Regions from separate parts of the Streptomyces sp. NPDC012510 genome, predicted to be linked through region 3. Evidence: riboswitches for the same ligand, from Rfam matches in the RefSeq annotation. Region 3 holds a riboswitch; each other region holds the start of a gene.

Region 1 (4,347 bases), on a different contig from region 3:
GCCCTCCAGGACCAGGGCCTCGACACCTACGAGGCGAACGCGGCCCTCGGCCTGCCGGAGGACGCCCGCGACTACACGGCGGCGGCCCAGATGCTGAAGGCCCTCGGCATCGACGAGCTGGACCTGCTCTCCAACAACCCCGACAAGGCGCAGCAGCTTCGCGGCCTTGACCTCGGCGTGCGGCACCGCGTCCCCACGGGCGTCTTCACCACCGCCCACAACGTCCGCTACCTCCGCGCCAAGGTCCTCCAGACCCAGCACACCCTCCCCCTGCCGGAACTGACCGAGCTGCAGAAGCTGCAGGAGCTGCCGAAACTCACTGGAATAACAGCGGGCTGACCGGCGGGCTGACCAGCGGGATGACCACTAGCCCACTCGGCCCCGCCGACTAGCCCCGCACTCCCACCCCGGAAACCCTGTATCCGTGGGGCAGCCAGAGGGTGCGAGGGAGTCGGTCGGCCGGCGGTTCTCGTACACCCGTGCGCTCGCCCGTGTTCTCCCCGTCCTGCTGATCGCCACGGGCCTCTTCTACGACCACTTCACCCCGCGCGACTTCACGGCGGTCCCCTTCTTCACGGCCGCGCCCCTCGTCGCGGCCCCGCTCTTCTCGCTGCGCGGCACGGTGATCACCGGCGTCGCCTCGGTCGCCGGCATCACCGCCGTACGGCTCTACTACGACGACGCGGGCCATGAGGACGCGATCACGGAGATCGCGACGGTGGCCACCGTCGCCGCGCTGGCCGTGCTCATCAACCGTCTCGTCCGCCGCAGCGACGCCCGGCTCGCCACCGCCCGCGAGATCGCCGCGGCGGCGCAGCGGGCGGTCCTGCCGGTGCCGCAGGAGCGGATCGGCGGGCTGGAGATCGCCGCGCGGTACGAGGCCGCGCAGGCCGGGGCGTCGATCGGGGGCGATCTCTACGCGGTGCAGGACTCACCCCACGGGGTACGGCTGATCGTGGGCGATGTGCGTGGCAAGGGGCTGGGGGCGGTCTCGGCGGTGGCCGTGCTGATCGGCGCGTTCCGGGAGGCGGCCGAGCAGGAGTCGACGCTCGAAGCGGTCGCCCAGCGGCTGGAACGGGCGCTGGCCCGGGAAGCGACGCGGCGGGAAGCCGCGCGACGGGACGCCAACGTCGAGTACGAGGGGTTCGTCACGGCGGTCCTGGCCGAGTTCCCGCATGGCTCCGGACGTGCCCGGATCGTCAACCGAGGCCATCCGTCCCCCCTGCTGCTGCACGCCGACGGCACCCTGCGCACCCTGGACGCCCCGCACCCCGCGCTCCCGCTCGGCCTGGACGATGTGGGCACCTGGCCCGACCGCGCCGAGGAGACCGGGTTCCCGCCCGGCGCCACCCTCCTCTTCTACACCGACGGCCTCTCGGAGGCCCGCGACAGCCACGGCGTCTTCTACGACCCGGCCGAGCGCCTGTCCGGCCGTACGTTCCCCGGACCGCGCGTCCTCTTGACGACCCTCGCGGAGGAGGTGCGCCGGCACACGGGCGACCGCACGACGGACGACATGGCCCTTCTGGCGATCCGCCGCTCCTGACCCCTCCGACACGTCTCTCTCACATCTTCCACGCCCGCTGTCACCGAGCGTGTCCATCCGACCTTGCTCCGTATAGCGACTTGCGTACTGTCAGCGCGATTGTTACTCCCGAGTCAGGGTCAACTCGCCCGTTTTCCACCCCTCATGACCCGTAAAGTCCACGGCGGAAGCCGGAACGATCATCAGGAACAGCTTGGAATGGAGTACCCCCGTCTATTAACGTTCGATAACGCAGCGCGGTCGTCCCAGCCGTCACAAGAGACGGCTCCGTGCTCACGCGCCGAATCCCGCAAGGGAACCGGGGAACCACCACCCTGGGGTGAATCGCGCGCAAACCGTCGTGGCAGCACGTCAGGTTTACGCGCGTAGGAGACCTTCCTGCTCCGAACCCGTCAGCTAACCCGGTAGGCGAGAAGGAAGGAAAGGAGTACGCCCACGTGGCGTCGAACCGGTCCGCGACCGAAGCCCCGTTCGTACCGAGCCAACGCGATGGCGACAGCCAGACGTTCGGCTACGGCAGCTACAGCAGCGACAACGAGGGCCCCTGGCAGGAGTGGAACCCCACCGAGGAGTCCATTCGCCCCGTTCGCGGTCGGCACCGCGTCGCCAAGAAGAGCGGCGGCGTACTCGCCCGTGGCGGTCTCGCCCGCAGCTCCACGGTCCTGGGCGTCGGTGTCATAGCCGCCGTCAGCGGCGCCGGCATGGCCAGCGCGCAGTCCGGCAAGGCCCCGGTGTCCATATCGCTGCCCGACATGCCGAACGTCGGCTCGGTCTTCGAGGACGACGCCGAGGAGCCGGAGCCCCAGGCCTCCACGACCCCCCTCAGCAGCGCCGGTCTGATCGCCGCCGACACCGAGCAGGGCACCGCCAACGCCGGCGAGGCGCTGCGCGCCCGCATCATGGCACAGGCCGAGTCCCAGCAGGACGCGTTCGACAAGGCCACCGCCGAGGCCGCCCAGACGGCCGCCGCGAACAAGGCCGCCGAGCAGGCCGCCGAGGAGAAGAAGGAAGCCGAGGCCAAGGAAGCCGCCGCGAAGAAGAAGGCGGCGGAGGAGGCCGAGCGGAAGAAGGAAGCCGAGCGCCTCGCGGCCCTCGCCAAGCAGTTCGCGCTCCCCACCTCCTCCTACACCCTCACCTCCACCTTCGGTCAGGCCGGCCCCTACTGGTCCTCCGGCTACCACACCGGCCTCGACTTCGCCGCTCCCACGGGCACCCTCATCAAGGCCGTCCACAGCGGCACCATCACGCAGGCCGGGTACGAGGGTTCCTACGGCTACAAGACCGTGCTCACCCTCGATGACGGCACCGAGATCTGGTACGCCCACCAGTCCTCCATCGGCGTCAGCGTCGGCCAGAAGGTCGCCACCGGCGACGTCATCGGCCGCGTCGGCGCCACGGGCAACGTCACCGGCGCCCACCTCCACATGGAGGTCCACCCCGGCGGCTCCAGCAGCGGCATCGACCCGGCGGCATGGCTGCGCAGCAAGGGCCTGAACCCGTAGGGAACCGACCGACTCGTACGCCGCGTAAGTCCGCGAGGACCACGCGGCGTTCGTCGTTCCCAGGGACGGTCCCCAGGGCGGTTCCCGGGGGCGGTTCACGATGGCCGTTCACGACGGCCGTTCACGACGGCGGTTCACGACGGCGGGACGGACGCTTCACGCACACGTCACGCCGAGCCGGAATGCGGAAGTCCGCCCCACCGGTTGACGTAGGACATGACTACTCTTCGCCAACTGGGCACGTCCGACATCAGGGTCTTCCCCCTCTCCCTCGGCGGCAACGTCTTCGGCTGGACCGCCGACGAGGCGCAGTCCTTCGCCGTCCTCGACGCCTACGCGGCGGCGGGCGGCAACTTCGTCGACACCGCCGACTCCTACTCGGCGTGGGTGGAGGGCAACGAGGGGGGCGAGTCCGAGCGGATCATCGGCAGGTGGCTCAAGTCGCGTGGCAACCGCGCCGACGTGGTCATCGCTACCAAGGTGAGCCAGCACCCCGAGTACCAGGGGCTGACGGCGGCCAACATCAAGGCGGCGGCCGACGCCTCCCTCGCCCGCCTCGACACGGACCACATCGACCTCTACTACACCCACTTCGACCAGCCCGAGGTCCCCGTCGAGGAGATCATCACGGCCCTCGACGACCTGGTGAAGGCCGGCAAGGTCCGCGCGATAGCGGCGTCCAACATCACCCCCGAGCGCCTGAAGGCCTCCCTGGAGTTCTCGGAGGCCGAGGGCCTGGCCCGCTATGTGGCGCTCCAGCCGCACTACAACCTGGTCTCACGGGACACCTACGAGGGCCCCCTCCAGAGCCTCGCCGCCGGACACGGCCTCTCCGGCGTCCCCTACTTCGCCCTCGCCAAGGGCTTCCTCACGGGCAAGTACCGGCCCGGCACCACCGTCGACAGCCCCCGGGCCGCCGGCGCCGGCGCGTACCTCGACAGCCCGACCGGCCTCCGTGTCCTCAGCGCCCTCGACGAGATCGCCGAGGCCCGCGGCGTGGCCCCCGCCACCGTCGCCCTCGCCTGGCTCACCGCCCAGCCGACGATCACGGCCCCGATCGCCTCCGCGCGCACCCCGGACCAACTCCCGCCGCTCCTGGCCGTCGCCGACCTCACCCTCACGCCCGAGGAACTCGACCGTTTGACCGAGGCGTCGGCGTAGAGCACCGCTCCCCGGTCGAACGTGCAGCCCGCGCCCCCAATGGGCGCGGGGAACTGCGCGCACGACCACAGTTGAACCAGCGCCGCCCCACCACCGCACCCCCACAGCGACCCGCGAAGCCCTAGTACCGGTACGGGT
Region 2 (4,347 bases), on a different contig from region 3:
CGGACGGCCCCGGCTGGTGCTGCGCGGGTACGACGGCCGTACGGAGGAGCTGGCGGGCGACCACGTCATCGCGGCGACCGGGTACCGGGTTGACCTGGGGGCGATGGGGTTCCTGGGGCATGAACTCCGTACGGAGCTGGGGACGAGCCGGGGGACGCCGGTCCTCGGGGCCGGGTTCCGGTCGTCGATACCCGGGCTGTACTTCACCGGGTTGCCGGCGGCGGGGTCCTACGGGCCGGTGATGCGGTTCGTGTGCGGGACCGAGTTCGCGTCGCCTCGGCTGGCTCGGCATCTGGCTTCGGCGCACGGGTGAGACCGGGGCGTCGGGGCGCCGGGGGCTCGGTCGCGAAGCCCCCGCGACCCTTCCGGGCCCTCGGCGCCTTCCGGGCCTTCGCCCCCTTCGAGGTCGGCCCTGAGGCCTTGCCGGGCGGAGGGGCCGGGTCGGCTGTCAACAGACCGCTGAACTTTCATTCTGTGAAGGCGAGTTGACGTACGGCCCACTGGGGCGTCGGGATGCCGGACGTCGTCCGGTTCGCGTCGAACCGATGGGGCGCCGCATCCGTATTCTCTGATCATGGCCGCTCCCACCGCATATTCACTCATCGCCACTGACCTGGACGGAACGCTCCTGCGCAGTGACGACACGCTCTCCGACCGGTCCCTCGCCGCGCTGGCGCGGGCCACGGAGGCCGGTGCTCAGCACCTTGTGGTGACGGGACGGCCGGCGCCGAGAGTACGACCGCTGCTGGAGGACCTCGGCGGCAGGGGGCTCGCGGTGTGCGGACAGGGCGCGCAGTTGTACGACCACGGCGCGGACCGGCTGCTCTGGTCCGTCACCCTGGACAGGGAACTCGCCGAGACCGCGCTCGGCAAGATCGAGGCCGAGGTCGGACAGGTGTACGCGGCCGTCGACCAGGACGGGGTCGACGGCCTCACCCTGATCGAGCCCGGCTACCTGATGCCGCACCCCACGCTGCCCGCCGTACGCGTGCCGCGCCGGGACGACCTGTGGTGCGAGCCGATCAGCAAGGTGCTGCTGCGCCACCCGTATCTGTCGGACGACGACTTGGCCTCGGCGGCGCGTACGGCGGTGGGTTCGCTGGCGACGGTCACCATGTCGGGGCCCGGCACCGTCGAACTCCAGCCATGCGGCATCACCAAGGCGACGGGCCTCGCCCTGGCCGCCGAACACCTCGGGCTGACCCCGGACGAGACCATCGCCTTCGGTGACATGCCCAACGACATCCCGATGTTCGACTGGGCCGCCCGCGGGGTCGCCATGGCCAACGCCCACCCCGAACTGAAGGCCGTCGCCGACGAGGTGACCCTCTCCAACGAGGACGACGGGATCGCGGTGGTGCTGGACCGGCTGTTCCGTTGAACGCGGCGTTCCCCTGGGCCCGCCGGCCCAGGGGAACGAGGAGGGGAGCCCGAGGGCTCGGTGGCCTCAGTAAGGACCGAACACGTTGTCGATCGAGCCGTACCGGTCGGCGGCGTAGTTGCACGCCGCCGTGATGTTCGCGACCGGGTCGTAGGGGTCGTACGGGGTGCCGGAGACGTGGTACGCGGCGAAGGTCGGGTCGATGACCTGGAGGAGGCCCTTCGACGGGGTGCCAGCGGCGGCGTTGGAGTCCCAGTTGTTGATGGCCTGCGGGTTGCCCGACGACTCACGCATGATGTTGCGGTAGATCCCGTCGTACGTCCCGGGAATTCCCTTTTGCTCCATGATGTCCAGCGACTCGCGGATCCAGCCGTCGAGGTTGTTCGGGTACGTCTTCACCGTCACCTGTATGGGCGTGGAGGCCTTGGACGTCGTCGAGGACTTGGCGGCCGTGGACGACTTCGTCGACTTCACCTTCAGCTTCAGGCCGGGGCGGATCAGGCCGGGGTCGTCGCCGACCGCGGCGCGGTTGTCCTTGTAGAGCCGCTGCCAGCCGCCGCTCGTACCGTGCTTGCGGGCGATCGACGAGAGCGTGTCACCGGAGACCACGGTGTGCGTCACGGACTTGGCCGCGGCGGCCGGCGCCGACTGCGGGGCGGACTGGGGGGCGGTGGCGGCCTGGGTCGGGGCCGCGGCGTTCGCGGTCGTGGCGACCGTGAGCGGGAGGGCGAGTGCGGCCCCTCCCGTTCCGGCGGCGATGACGCCACGGGTCAGCGCGTTGTTTCTGGGACGACGGTGTTTGCCTCGTGCGGGCATGGCGGATTCCTCTCCGTCGCCTGCGAGGTGAGCTGTCGGGTTCGGGCTGGAGATGCCCGGCCGTGCGCGTCGTCCGGCGGCCGCCTGTGCGTGCGGCGTCCGCCGGGCTACCCGTGCGGCTTCACCCCGAGCCGGTCCGATGGGGAAAGACGGACCGGCGGCTTGCCTGGGTCCCCCGCTCCTGCCGTGCGTGGATGAGTGGTGATGGGTGGGGAGTCCGGGCGGCGGCAGGATTCGGCGGTCCGTCCGGACGGGGTGTGAACGTATGCGAGAGCACACGATCGGAACAAGTCCTGGTTTGGCGGTTTGGTCCAGTTGACCTTGAGTTTGCTGTGATTCGACCCCGGTTGGGGGTGTGAATTTTCGGCTCAACTTGCCTACCGCAAAGGAGAAGCGGTCGGAGTGGGGTAAGAGTGTGACGCAGGGGGCGGGTGACCCAACTCACGGGAGGAGTGGGGCGAAGTGCGGATTAAGTGGCAAATCGGGCAACTTGGACCGGGTGGCGAGCGTCGTGGGCACGGCTCGGTCGACCGCGGGGAGCGAGGCGTCTGTGGAGCGCGGGCGGGCACCCGGGGCCTCGCGCGCCGGCGCCGTACGCGCGTCGGTGGATATCGGCGCGTACCAGTTGATCAAGAATAGGGAGCGTGCGGTCCCATACCACCCGGGGCGAAGCCGTGGGCGCTCGTGGTGATCGAAAGGTGACCGGATACGCTGACTCGGGTGATGGCAGCGACAGATCGACAAACTTTGTCATCGACCGTGAGACCGACCTAGACCGACCGTGTGACCGTCAGCAGACGTCAGCAGACAGGAGAACCCTCGTGACCGTCGTCGAGCCGTTTGGGCTGAGCGCGCGGGACCAGGCTCTCGAAGCCGATGTCCAGGCCGGAATGGTGGCCGTCGAGGAGGGTCTGCTCGAGGCCACCAAGAGCGAGGTCCCCTTCATCCAGGAGGCTGCCCAGCACCTGCTGCGGGCGGGCGGCAAGCGGTTCCGGCCCCTGCTGGTGATGCTCGCGGCGCAGTTCGGCGACCCGTACGCGCCGGGTGTCGTGCCCTCGGCGGTGGTGGTCGAGCTGACCCATCTGGCCACGCTGTACCACGACGACGTGATGGACGAGGCCGAGGTGCGCCGGGGCGTGCCGAGCGCGAACGCCCGCTGGGACAATTCGCTGGCCGTCCTCACCGGTGACTTCCTCTTCGCCCGCGCCTCGCACGTCCTCGCCGACCTCGGCCCCGACGCCGTCCGCATCCAGGCCGAGGCCTTCGAGCGGCTGGTCACCGGACAGATCCTGGAGACCGCCGGACCGCGCGACGGACGCGACCCGATCGAGCACTACCTCGACGTCCTCGGAGGCAAGACCGGATCGCTGGTCGCGGTCGCCGGGCGGCTCGGCGCGCTGATGGCGGGGGCCGACGAGACCGTGGTCGACGTGCTGACCCAGTACGGTGAGCGGCTCGGTGTCGCCTTCCAGCTCGCCGACGACGTCCTCGACATCGCCTCCGACTCGCACGAGTCCGGCAAGACGCCGGGCACGGATCTGCGCGAGGGCGTGCCGACCATGCCGGTGCTGCGGCTGCGCGAGCGGGCGGGGCGGCTGGGGCTGCCGGACGACATCGCCCTCTGCGAGCTGCTGGACTCCGACCTCACCGACGACGCCCGCCACGCCGAGGCGCTGGCCCGGCTCCGCGTCCACCCCGCGCTGGAGCAGGCCCGCCGCGACACGATCCGCTACGCGGAGGAGGCGCGGGCGGTACTGGCGCCGCTGCCGGAGTGCGACGCGAAGGCGGCGCTGGTGGAGCTGTGCGACGCGGTGGTCCACCGGGCGGGTTAGGCACCCGGCGTCGGGGTGGCCCTCGCCTGGGGGCTGCGCCGTAAGCCCCCTCTGCAAGCTCGCTCTGTGAGCCCGCCTTGCAAGCCTCCTCTGCAAGCTCGCTCTGTGAGCCCGCCTTGCAAGCCTCCTCTGCAAGCTCGCTCTGTGAGCCCGCCTTGCAAGCCTCCTCTGCAAGCCCGCTTTGTGAGCCCTGACTGCGTCACGACCCCTACGGGTTCGGGGAGGTGTCGCCTCGCCATGTCATCCCGTAGCAGTACACGGAGTTGAGTCCGGAGTCTGACGATTCCCGTCGGCCGATTTGGTCAGATGGGTATCACC
Region 3 (4,347 bases):
TGCGGCTGCTGCGCAGCCAGCGCACTCCGCGCAGTTCGGTACTGGTGGGTACGTTCCGAGGCGGTGCAGGCATGGTGCCTCCTTACGCGCCGGCAGCGAGCCCGGCGATGTAATCCAACGAGTCCTCGGGTGAAAGGGCGTGGATCTGAAGGGTGTTGAAGGCCTCGACATAAGCCTTGAGGTCTTCTTTCCGTTCGAGGTAGAGGCTACTCGTCAAGTGGTCGAGAACAACCACGTCCAGATCTGATGTGCTCCGAAATGAGAAAATTACGAAAGGACCGGTGATGCCGATGTGTGCCCCCGCAGTGAACGGCAGTACCTGTAGTCGCACCTGAGGCAGCCGTGCCGCCTCGACCAGACGGTCCAGTTGCCGGGCCATGGTCTCGGGGCCGCCCACCTCGCGCCGGAGAACGCCCTCGTCGAGCACGGCGCTCAGCTCCATCGGCGGTTCCCCGCGCAGCACTTCCTGTCGCGCGAGCCGCACTTCCACGAGCGCGTCGAGTTTGTCGTCTTCCAGCCCCTCCACCGCGGCCCGCGTCACCGCCCGCGCGTACTCCGGGATCTGCAGAAGTCCTGGCACCACCGAGGTCTCCAGCGTCCGCATCCCGCTGGCCTGTGACTCCAGGCTGATGAAGTCGCGGTACGTCGGTGGCAGTACACCCCGGTACGCGTGCCACCAGTTGTGCCGCCCACCGCCGTCCTCGGAGCCCGCCAGCGCCAGCAGCACCTCCCGTAAGTCGGTGTCCTCGACCCCGTACGCGTCCAGTAGCTTGCGTACGTCCCCGGCTCTGACCCCGCTGGCGCCCGTCTCGATCCGGCTCACCTTCGACTGGTGCCAGCCCACGAGATGGGCCGCCTCGATACTGGTGAGACTCGAACGGGTGCGCAGGACACGCAACTCGGCACCGAGTTTGCGGCGGCGCACCGCCGGACCGTACCGCATGGGTTCTCCTTCCGCCCGGCGCGCGACGTCGGGGTGACGACAGAGGATGGACGAAGACCCCACCCGAATACGCTCGGCCGTCGGAGAGTTCACCGCTTCGAGCGACAGATATATGCATATCTTGGTGGATCGCCACCCGTGACACCCCAGGTAGTGGCAGTCTGGCGCGAAGCACCAGTCCGGGACCGTAGTCGAACCATCCGCTCCCTGTCGGACACCGGTCCCGTGGGAAAGGGACGCCTCGCCATGGCAGATCACCAGGAAGCATCCGTCACTCTGCCGAGCGATCCCGCCTCGGTGTCCGTTGCCCGGAAATACGTCGCCACCGTGCTGGCCGAATGGGGCCTGCCGGGCGACACGGACATGGCGGACACCGTGCGCCTGATCGTGTCCGAACTCGCCACCAACGCCGTCCAGCACACGCTCGGTCAGTCGCCCACCTTCACCGTGGACATCGCCCTCGACCGGGACGAGCACCTGCGCATCGGTGTCACCGACAGTCATCCACGCTTTCCGAAACGCCTGCCCGCCGCCGTCCAGCAGGACAACGGCCGGGGCATGGTCATCATCCGCTGGCTGACCGCCGAGTGCGGCGGCAGGCTGAGCGTCAGACCCACCCGGGAAGGCGGCAAGACGGTGGCGATCGACCTGCCGTGGACGGTCTCCTCCCAGCCGGTCAGGGCAGGTGGTCCGCAGGAGCCGTGACGGAATCCCGGCCCGTGCCCACGGGGACCGCCTCGTCCTGACGGGGCGCCGAGCCTGCCGCGCCGCGGTTGCGGTCGGAGCGTCCCACCAGCTTCGGGAGCACGACCCACAGAAGCAGACACCCGAGGAACGTGCCGACCCCGGTCGTGATCCCGGCCGTCCGGCTGAGTGTCACATCGACGACGAGCATGACCGACCCGGCGAAGGCCGGCATCAGCACCGCCAGGCCCGCGGTGGCCAGCCGGGAGGAGACCCGCACGATGAGGGGCTTGGCGTTCTGCTGGAAGAGCAGGCGGTGCAGGGCGGCCGGTGCGGTGAAGAGCGCCGCCGCGAGGACCGCCAGCAGCAGGGTGCTGACATAGGTAGCGCGCTGGAAGGAGTCCAGGTCCGGGAATCGGGGTGTGAAGGCCAGTGTCAGCAGGAACGCGAAGAGGATCTGCACCCCGGTCTGGGTGACCCGCAATTCCTGGAGCAACTCGGAGAAGTTGCGGTCGGCTCGTTCGAGGGGGGTCTCGTTGCGCGCGAGGCGGGTGCGTTCATCGGCCATGGCTGAACGAGTAACCAGTTCGGCCCGTGGCACGCCTGCGGGGAGGGGCGCCGAAGAGCGGCCCGGGGGGTGGTCGAGAAAGCGGCCGGAGGGGTTGAGAAGCGGCCGGGGGGTGAGAAGCGGCCGGGGGGCGGCCGTGAGAACCGCCGCCCCCCGTGTGGGTCAGCGGACCCGGCCGTACCAGACGCTCTTCGTCCAGATCTTCTGCAGCCGGACGACGTCACCCGTCTTCGGCGAGTGCCAGATCTTTCCCTTCCCGGCATAGATACCGACGTGGTACACGCTCGATCCCGAGTGGAAGAAGACGAGGTCTCCGAGCTTGCGGTTGCCCGCGGAGATGTGCTTCGTCTTGTTGTACTGCTGCTGAGCAGTACGGGGCAGCTTCTTGCCCGCCTTCTTGAACGAGTAGAGCGTCAGCCCTGAGCAGTCGAACCTGCCCGGGCCCGTGGCGCCGTACTTGTACGGGGAGCCCTTCTTGGAAGCCGCGACCTTGAGTGCCTTCGACGCCACCGTGGCGGCCTCGGCGTCGGCTGCGACGCCCGGGACCACGATGCTGCCGCCCACGGCGGCGATGGTGAGAGCCGAGGCCGTGCCGGCCCGGGTCAACAGCGACGGGACACGATTCAGCGCAGTCATGCGCAACCCTTCGTCAGCCGCCTGTGAAGGATGACCTGTCGGATTCGGGCTGGCGAAGTTGCCCGGCCGCTGACGCGGCTTCACCCCAAGGGCTGCTCGGTGCGGTCATGGCTTGACCGTTCCGGCGACCCGTCGTGCTTGGGTCCTCCACTCCTGCCGATGCACTCCTGTCGACCGGTCATCCGGGCGGCGGCAGGACTCGGCGTCCACCCGGATCGCCCCGCCGCTGTGGCGGGGGCTTGTCGTCAGGAAGGGATCTTGACGCACGGAAGTCCGAAAATCCCAACGGAACCGGGGATTTGTGGTCTTACTCACCACTCACCCGTTCGGGTGGACAGGCCGTTTTCGGCTGTTGTGTCCACAGGGTCGAGGAGGCCCGCACCAGCACCGGAACGACATACTCCGGCCGTTCGTCAGGCATGTTGCGCAACTTCACAGGTCCTCCCGACGTATGGGCCGATGGGTTGATCGTGGTAGGCCGTCCGGAGGGCGCCGAACCCGGGCCGGACGCCCCGTCAGTAGTACGGCGACCGACCCGTGATCGGTTCAGGCGGCGAGCCCGGCCTGGTTCAGGCGGGTGAGTCCTCCGGCTCCGGCGGCAGTGCGACGCGGGCCGCCCGTCGCTCGCCGTCCAGGACCCGCAGCGCCCGTGCGAGGGTCGGGGCGTGCACCTCGTTCTCACCGCGCCTGTGCATCAGTTCGAGTGCGTCGCGCAGGGCGGTCGCCTTGGTGACGAGTGCCTGCGCCGCCCGCAACCCGCGATAGGTGTCACCGGGACGGGCGGGGTTGATGCGGCCGAGCAGGTCGACCACGTCGAGATAACGGTCGATCAGCTCCGCCTCGGCGCGGGTGAGCGCGGGCAGCGGCGGCAGTTCGGGTGGGAGCATCGACGCCTCACCTCGCTGCCGGGAGCGTGTCCGAGGACCTGCGGCTCGGGATCACCCGATCGGCCAGCCCGTACTCCACCGCCGCCTTGGCGTCGAGGAACATGTGCCGTTCGATATCGGCGCTGATCCGCTCCGGAGTCTGCCCCGTGTGCCGTACGAGCATCTCCTCCAGGCTCCGGCGGTTGCGCATCAACTCCTCCGCCTGGATCGCCAGATCGCTCGCCTGGCCCTCGACCGGATCGGTCAGCGCCGGCTGGTGGATCAGCACGCGCGCCCCCGGCAGCACGAACCGCTTGCCCGGCGTGCCCGCCGCGAGCAGCACCGCGGCGGACGACCCTGCCTGTCCCAGGCAGATCGTCTCCACATCGCAGGTGACGAACCGGATCGTGTCGTAGAGCGCAGTCATCGCGTTGAACGAGCCGCCGGGCGAGTTGATGTACAGCGAGATGTCCCGGTCCGGTGCCTGGTACTCGAGGTGCATGAACTGGGCCATGACATCGTTCGCCGACGTGTCGTCGATCTGTGTTCCGAGGAACACGATTCGCTCTTCCAGCAGCTTCGAGTACGGATCCGTAGTGCGGTGACCCGCACCAGTGCGCTCGGTGAACTGGGGCAGCACATGGCGGGCC
Region 4 (4,347 bases), on a different contig from region 3:
GAGCTTTCCGCGCACGGCGAGGTTGCTGTAGTCGAAGCCGCCCTCGGGCACCCGGTCCGCGAGGAGCACCGCGAACCGGTCGGCCCAGCCGACGAACCGCCCATCGGGCCCGGGGTCGCCGACGCCCTCGGTGAAGCTGTCCCCCACCGCCACGTACGACCCGATCATTGATCTGCTGTCATTCGAATCGTCTGCCACATCGCCCCATGATTCACCGTGGGATGTGACCTACGCGACCGTAATAAGGGGTTGACGGACGGTGAGATAAACCACGTGTCAAGTGTTGGTCAACTTGGAATACCCCAGGTCCAGACCCGGAAGTCCTGTATCCGGAAGTGACTCCACGTGGTCCGGAACGCGAAGTGCCCCCGTGTGTACGGCTGCTGGTCCACGTAGTCGAAAACGAGCCGCCCGTTGTTCCACCAGCGCACGGTGGAACCGTCCGACACGATCCGGACTTGGTTCGGCTCGTTGGCGACGAGCAGCGGCTCGGTGTAGTCGTGGATCAGCGGCCGCACCCCTGCCTCGCCGACGTAACGACGCAGCCGTGTCGTGGTGTTGTAGTTGGCCCCGTAGCCCGAGTAGTACGTCTTCAGATAGTCGTACTCGGCGAGTGCGCCACCGCGCGGAGTGGCGAAAAGATCTTCGGGTGAGCGCACGTCGACGGCGTTCCAGAAGTTGTTGAGATCGGAGACGCGGTCGTTGACGCCGCCCTCGGAGACCGGCGTGGCCGTGTACTCGACGACGTACGGCCCTTCCAGGCTTCGCCGGAACCACACCGTGGCCCCGGCCGGCACATCGACGTCCAGCACCCCGCCCGCAGCGGTGACCGAGCCACCCCGCTCCAACTCCACGGCCCACTGCCTCAGTCCGCACCGGAAGTCGTCCGCCGCGAACAGCCGCCGCCTCCCCCGGCGCGAAGCCGCACGCGCGGCCCCGGGGGGAGCGAGCGCCGCGACGACGGCACCGGCGGCTACGGCTCCGAAGGCTCTGCGTGTGGTCATGAGACTCCTTCTCCAGGGATCAAAAGATCGAAGAAAGCGCTTTCGGCGATCACTGTGTCCCTACTGACACCCCACTGTCGAGCCCCCGGTCGGCCAAGCCACAGAACCGCGACACAGCCCTCACGACCCGCACCCCGAGGCACCCGCGCCGAAGGCCGGACCCCGGGGATCACGGGGCCCGGCCTTCGGGGCGAACGGTGGTGCGGACGGACGCGTCAGACGCCGACGCCCTTCGACCGCAGGTAGGCCAGCGGGTCGATGTCCGAGCCGTAGTTCGGCGTGGTGCGGATCTCGAAGTGGAGGTGCGGGCCGGTGACGTTGCCGGTCGCCCCGGAGAGGCCGATCTGCTGGCCGCCGCTCACCGACTGCCCCGCGGAGACGGAGATCGACGAGAGGTGGGCGTACTGGGCGTAGTAGCCGTCGGCGAGCTTGACGACGACCTGGTTGCCGTACGCGCCGCCCCAGCCGGCCGAGACGACGGTGCCCGCGCCCACGGCCCTGAGGCTCGTACCGGTCGGAGCCACGAAGTCGACACCCGTGTGGTAACCGCTGGACCACATGCTGCCTGCGATCTTGTACGCGGTGCCCACAGTGGCGCCCTGGATGGGCGAGCTGAAGCCGGAGCCGTTGGACGAGGAGGACTGGTTGTTCGACGTGGAGGTCGACGCCTGGGTGTCCTTCGCCTTCTGCGTCGAGGAGCCGGAGGACTTCGACGACTGGGAGGACTGGGACGACTGGGAGGACTTCGAGGACTGCGACGACCCGGTCGTCGGCGCCTTCGACGTGCCGCTCGACGGGGCCTGGCCACCGATCGTGAGCTTCAGGCCCGGGTGGATCAGCGACGGGTCGGAGCCGATGGCCTCACGGTTGTCCGAGTAGAGCCGCTTCCAGCCCCCTTCGACGTCCTGCTCGTCCGCGATCTTCGAGAGGTAGTCGCCGACCTTCACCGAGTAGGTCCTGGTCGTCGCCTTCTTGGTGGCGGTCCTCTGCGCTTGTGCGGCCTTCTCGGCCTGCTCGATCCGCGCGCCCGCCTGGGCCACGGCCTTCTCGGGCGCCACCGCGGCCGTCTTCTCGGAGACGTCGGAGACCGCGGCCGTCGGGGTCGCGGCATGGGCGCCGGCGGCCCCGATCAACGGCAGTGCGAGTGCCGCGCCACCGGTGCCGGCCGCGGCGATCGAGCGGGTGAAACGCTGGGACTTCGGACGGCGGTGCTTACCCTTCGCGGGCATGACGAATTCCTCTCCGGCGCCTGCGAGGTGAGCTGTCGGGTGCGGGCTGGAGATGCCCGGCCGTGCTTGCGCACGGCTATACCCCTAGCCGTTCCGGGAACCGGAACAGGCGGTACTACCTGTGGGTCCCCCGCTCCTGCCGTGGATCGGGTCGGTACGCGGCTCCGGTCGGCGGCAGGATTGGGCGTCCGTCCGGATTGACGCAGAACGTAAGCGACTTGTGCCTACAGAGACAACCATTGGGACTTCCTGTGCGTCTTTTCCTCTGATCCTTACCTCAATTCATGATGACGCTCCGTAAAAGACCGGTCTTCGGCGTTTTCCAACCGCCCTGGAACCACCTACGAATTACGTGGACATGGCGGCGACAGAGGGTCACGAATATGACGCTGCTCACGCACCTACGCGCCAGTAGGCTTTATTTCAGGGCTTGTTGGAATTACCGCTCAATTTCGGACAGTTCACTCATCTGCGACACAGGCGGATAACCGTCGCATCGAAGTCGCCACGCAACCCCGTCCGCAGCCCGTGATGCAACAGCACGCCACCTCGGTACACTTCGCCCGTTTCTCGGCATTCATAGTGTTTTGTCGGGTCGAGGCCACGCAGCCGGAGCGGGGCCGGCGGCTCGCCGTAGTGCTGGGCCTGCAGCCAGGCCAGGACGACTACCTCGTCACCGTGGACGTACTGCACAGCGCTCAGCCCACCCGTCGGCGCACGCAGCCGGTAGAGGTCGCCACGCTGGACGACCGGCCGGATCTCCTTGTACAGCTCCACCCAGTCCCGCGCCTCGGCCAGCTCCTCCTCGGTCCACTCGGTGAGGTCGCCGCCGACCCCCAGCACACCCGCCATGGCGCTGACGAAACGGAACCGCAGCGAGCTGGCCCGGCCGTTGAGCTGGTTGTTCGGGCTGTCGGTGACCCATGCGGCCATGACCCGGGCCGGGTGGATCTGGCTGAAGCCGTGCTGGATGGCGAGCCGGTCGAGCGGGTCGGTGTTGTCGGAGGTCCACACCTGGTCCGTCCGCGCCATGACCCCGAGATCGATGCGGCCGCCACCGCCCGAGCACGACTCGAAGGCGACGCCGGGATGCGCGGCCCGCAGCCGGTCCAGCAGGGTGTAGAAGGCGTGCACGTGCTCGACCCACAGCTTCTGCGGATACGGCTCCCCGGGCCAGCCGGCGTCGGTGAAGCAGCGGTTGAAGTCCCACTTCACATAGTCGATCGGCGCGCTGGACAGGAGGGCGTCCAGCCGCTCCCAGAGGTACTCCTGGACGTCCTCGCGTGCGAGATTGAGAACGAGCTGATTGCGTAGTTCTGTCCTCTTTCGTCCTGACTGGAACTGCGCCCATTCGGGATGCGCCCGATACAGCTCGCTGTCCGGGTTGACCATCTCGGGCTCCACCCAGATGCCGAACCGCATGTCGAGCGCGTGCACATAGTCGGCGAGTGGCTTCAGGCCTTTCGGGAAGCGGTCCGGGTTGGGGGTCCAGTCGCCGAGCCCGGCCCGGTCGCTGGTCCGCGTCCCGAACCAACCGTCGTCCACCACGAACAGCTCGACCCCGATGGCCGCCGCTCGCCGCGCGAGCGCCCCCTGCTGCTCCTCCGAGATGTCGAACTCGGTGGCCTCCCAGGAGTTGAAGAGCACCGGCCGGTCCTGGTCGGCGTCCGGGATGACGTACGCCCGCTGATAGGCGTGCCAGGCTCGGCTCGCCCCGCCGAAGCCGCCGTCGCTCCACAGACCGGCGAAGACGGGCGTGGTGAACGTCCCACCGGTCCCCAGCCTCAGCAGCCCGGACTCGTCGTAACCGGCGCCACCGGTGATCTGCACGCGCGCGTCCGGGAGTTGGGCGACCGCGATCCGCCACGACCCGGACCAGCCCAGGGCGCAGCCGTAGACCTCACCGCGCTCCTCGGTGGCGTCGGTGTCGAGGGCGACCCAGGGCAGGTGCTGGTGCCCGGTGTGGCCGCGCCGGCTGCCGATGACCTTCTCGCCATAGGTGAGCTCCCCACGCACCAGGCGGGACTCGGCGGCCCACCGCCCGTGCAGCTGGGACAGCCGCCAGGCCTCGTCCTCGCGCCGCGGCAGCGTCCACGTCGCCGAGTCGGCCCGCA

The links. A riboswitch is a leader RNA that binds a small molecule or an ion and turns the genes downstream of it on or off. The one in region 3 is predicted to bind cyclic di-AMP.
Positions count from the first base shown of each region.
Region 1: linked by a shared signal. The riboswitch ahead of ACFY9I_RS07915 (peptidoglycan DD-metalloendopeptidase family protein) and the one ahead of ACFY9I_RS06960 (NlpC/P60 family protein) in region 3 are both predicted to bind cyclic di-AMP.
Region 2: linked by a shared signal. The riboswitch ahead of ACFY9I_RS13220 (transglycosylase SLT domain-containing protein) and the one ahead of ACFY9I_RS06960 (NlpC/P60 family protein) in region 3 are both predicted to bind cyclic di-AMP.
Region 4: linked by a shared signal. The riboswitch ahead of ACFY9I_RS00220 (peptidoglycan DD-metalloendopeptidase family protein) and the one ahead of ACFY9I_RS06960 (NlpC/P60 family protein) in region 3 are both predicted to bind cyclic di-AMP.

Region 1 covers NZ_JBIBEN010000004.1:18,159-22,505, reverse strand. Annotated here, with positions in the region: gene ribA (GTP cyclohydrolase II RibA) at 1-339, shown strand, start outside; gene ACFY9I_RS07920 (SpoIIE family protein phosphatase) at 425-1,546, shown strand; cyclic di-AMP (ydaO/yuaA leader) riboswitch at 1,815-1,972, shown strand; gene ACFY9I_RS07915 (peptidoglycan DD-metalloendopeptidase family protein) at 1,984-3,048, shown strand; gene ACFY9I_RS07910 (aldo/keto reductase) at 3,265-4,209, shown strand; gene ACFY9I_RS07905 (PrsW family glutamic-type intramembrane protease) at 4,331-4,347, opposite strand, start outside.
Region 2 covers NZ_JBIBEN010000006.1:130,382-134,728, forward strand. Annotated here, with positions in the region: gene ACFY9I_RS13210 (NAD(P)-binding domain-containing protein) at 1-313, shown strand, start outside; gene ACFY9I_RS13215 (Cof-type HAD-IIB family hydrolase) at 575-1,381, shown strand; gene ACFY9I_RS13220 (transglycosylase SLT domain-containing protein) at 1,448-2,197, opposite strand; cyclic di-AMP (ydaO/yuaA leader) riboswitch at 2,202-2,404, opposite strand; gene ACFY9I_RS13225 (polyprenyl synthetase family protein) at 3,019-4,029, shown strand.
Region 3 covers NZ_JBIBEN010000003.1:340,639-344,985, reverse strand. Annotated here, with positions in the region: gene ACFY9I_RS06980 (DUF397 domain-containing protein) at 1-73, opposite strand, end outside; gene ACFY9I_RS06975 (Scr1 family TA system antitoxin-like transcriptional regulator) at 83-943, opposite strand; gene ACFY9I_RS06970 (ATP-binding protein) at 1,190-1,648, shown strand; gene ACFY9I_RS06965 (DUF6328 family protein) at 1,620-2,195, opposite strand; gene ACFY9I_RS06960 (NlpC/P60 family protein) at 2,358-2,831, opposite strand; cyclic di-AMP (ydaO/yuaA leader) riboswitch at 2,835-3,046, opposite strand; gene ACFY9I_RS06955 (hypothetical protein) at 3,401-3,718, opposite strand; gene ACFY9I_RS06950 (ATP-dependent Clp protease proteolytic subunit) at 3,726-4,347, opposite strand, start outside.
Region 4 covers NZ_JBIBEN010000001.1:52,829-57,175, forward strand. Annotated here, with positions in the region: gene ACFY9I_RS00210 (GDSL-type esterase/lipase family protein) at 1-168, opposite strand, end outside; gene ACFY9I_RS00215 (DUF6250 domain-containing protein) at 288-1,004, opposite strand; gene ACFY9I_RS00220 (peptidoglycan DD-metalloendopeptidase family protein) at 1,220-2,233, opposite strand; cyclic di-AMP (ydaO/yuaA leader) riboswitch at 2,238-2,396, opposite strand; gene ACFY9I_RS00225 (alpha-galactosidase) at 2,699-4,347, opposite strand, start outside.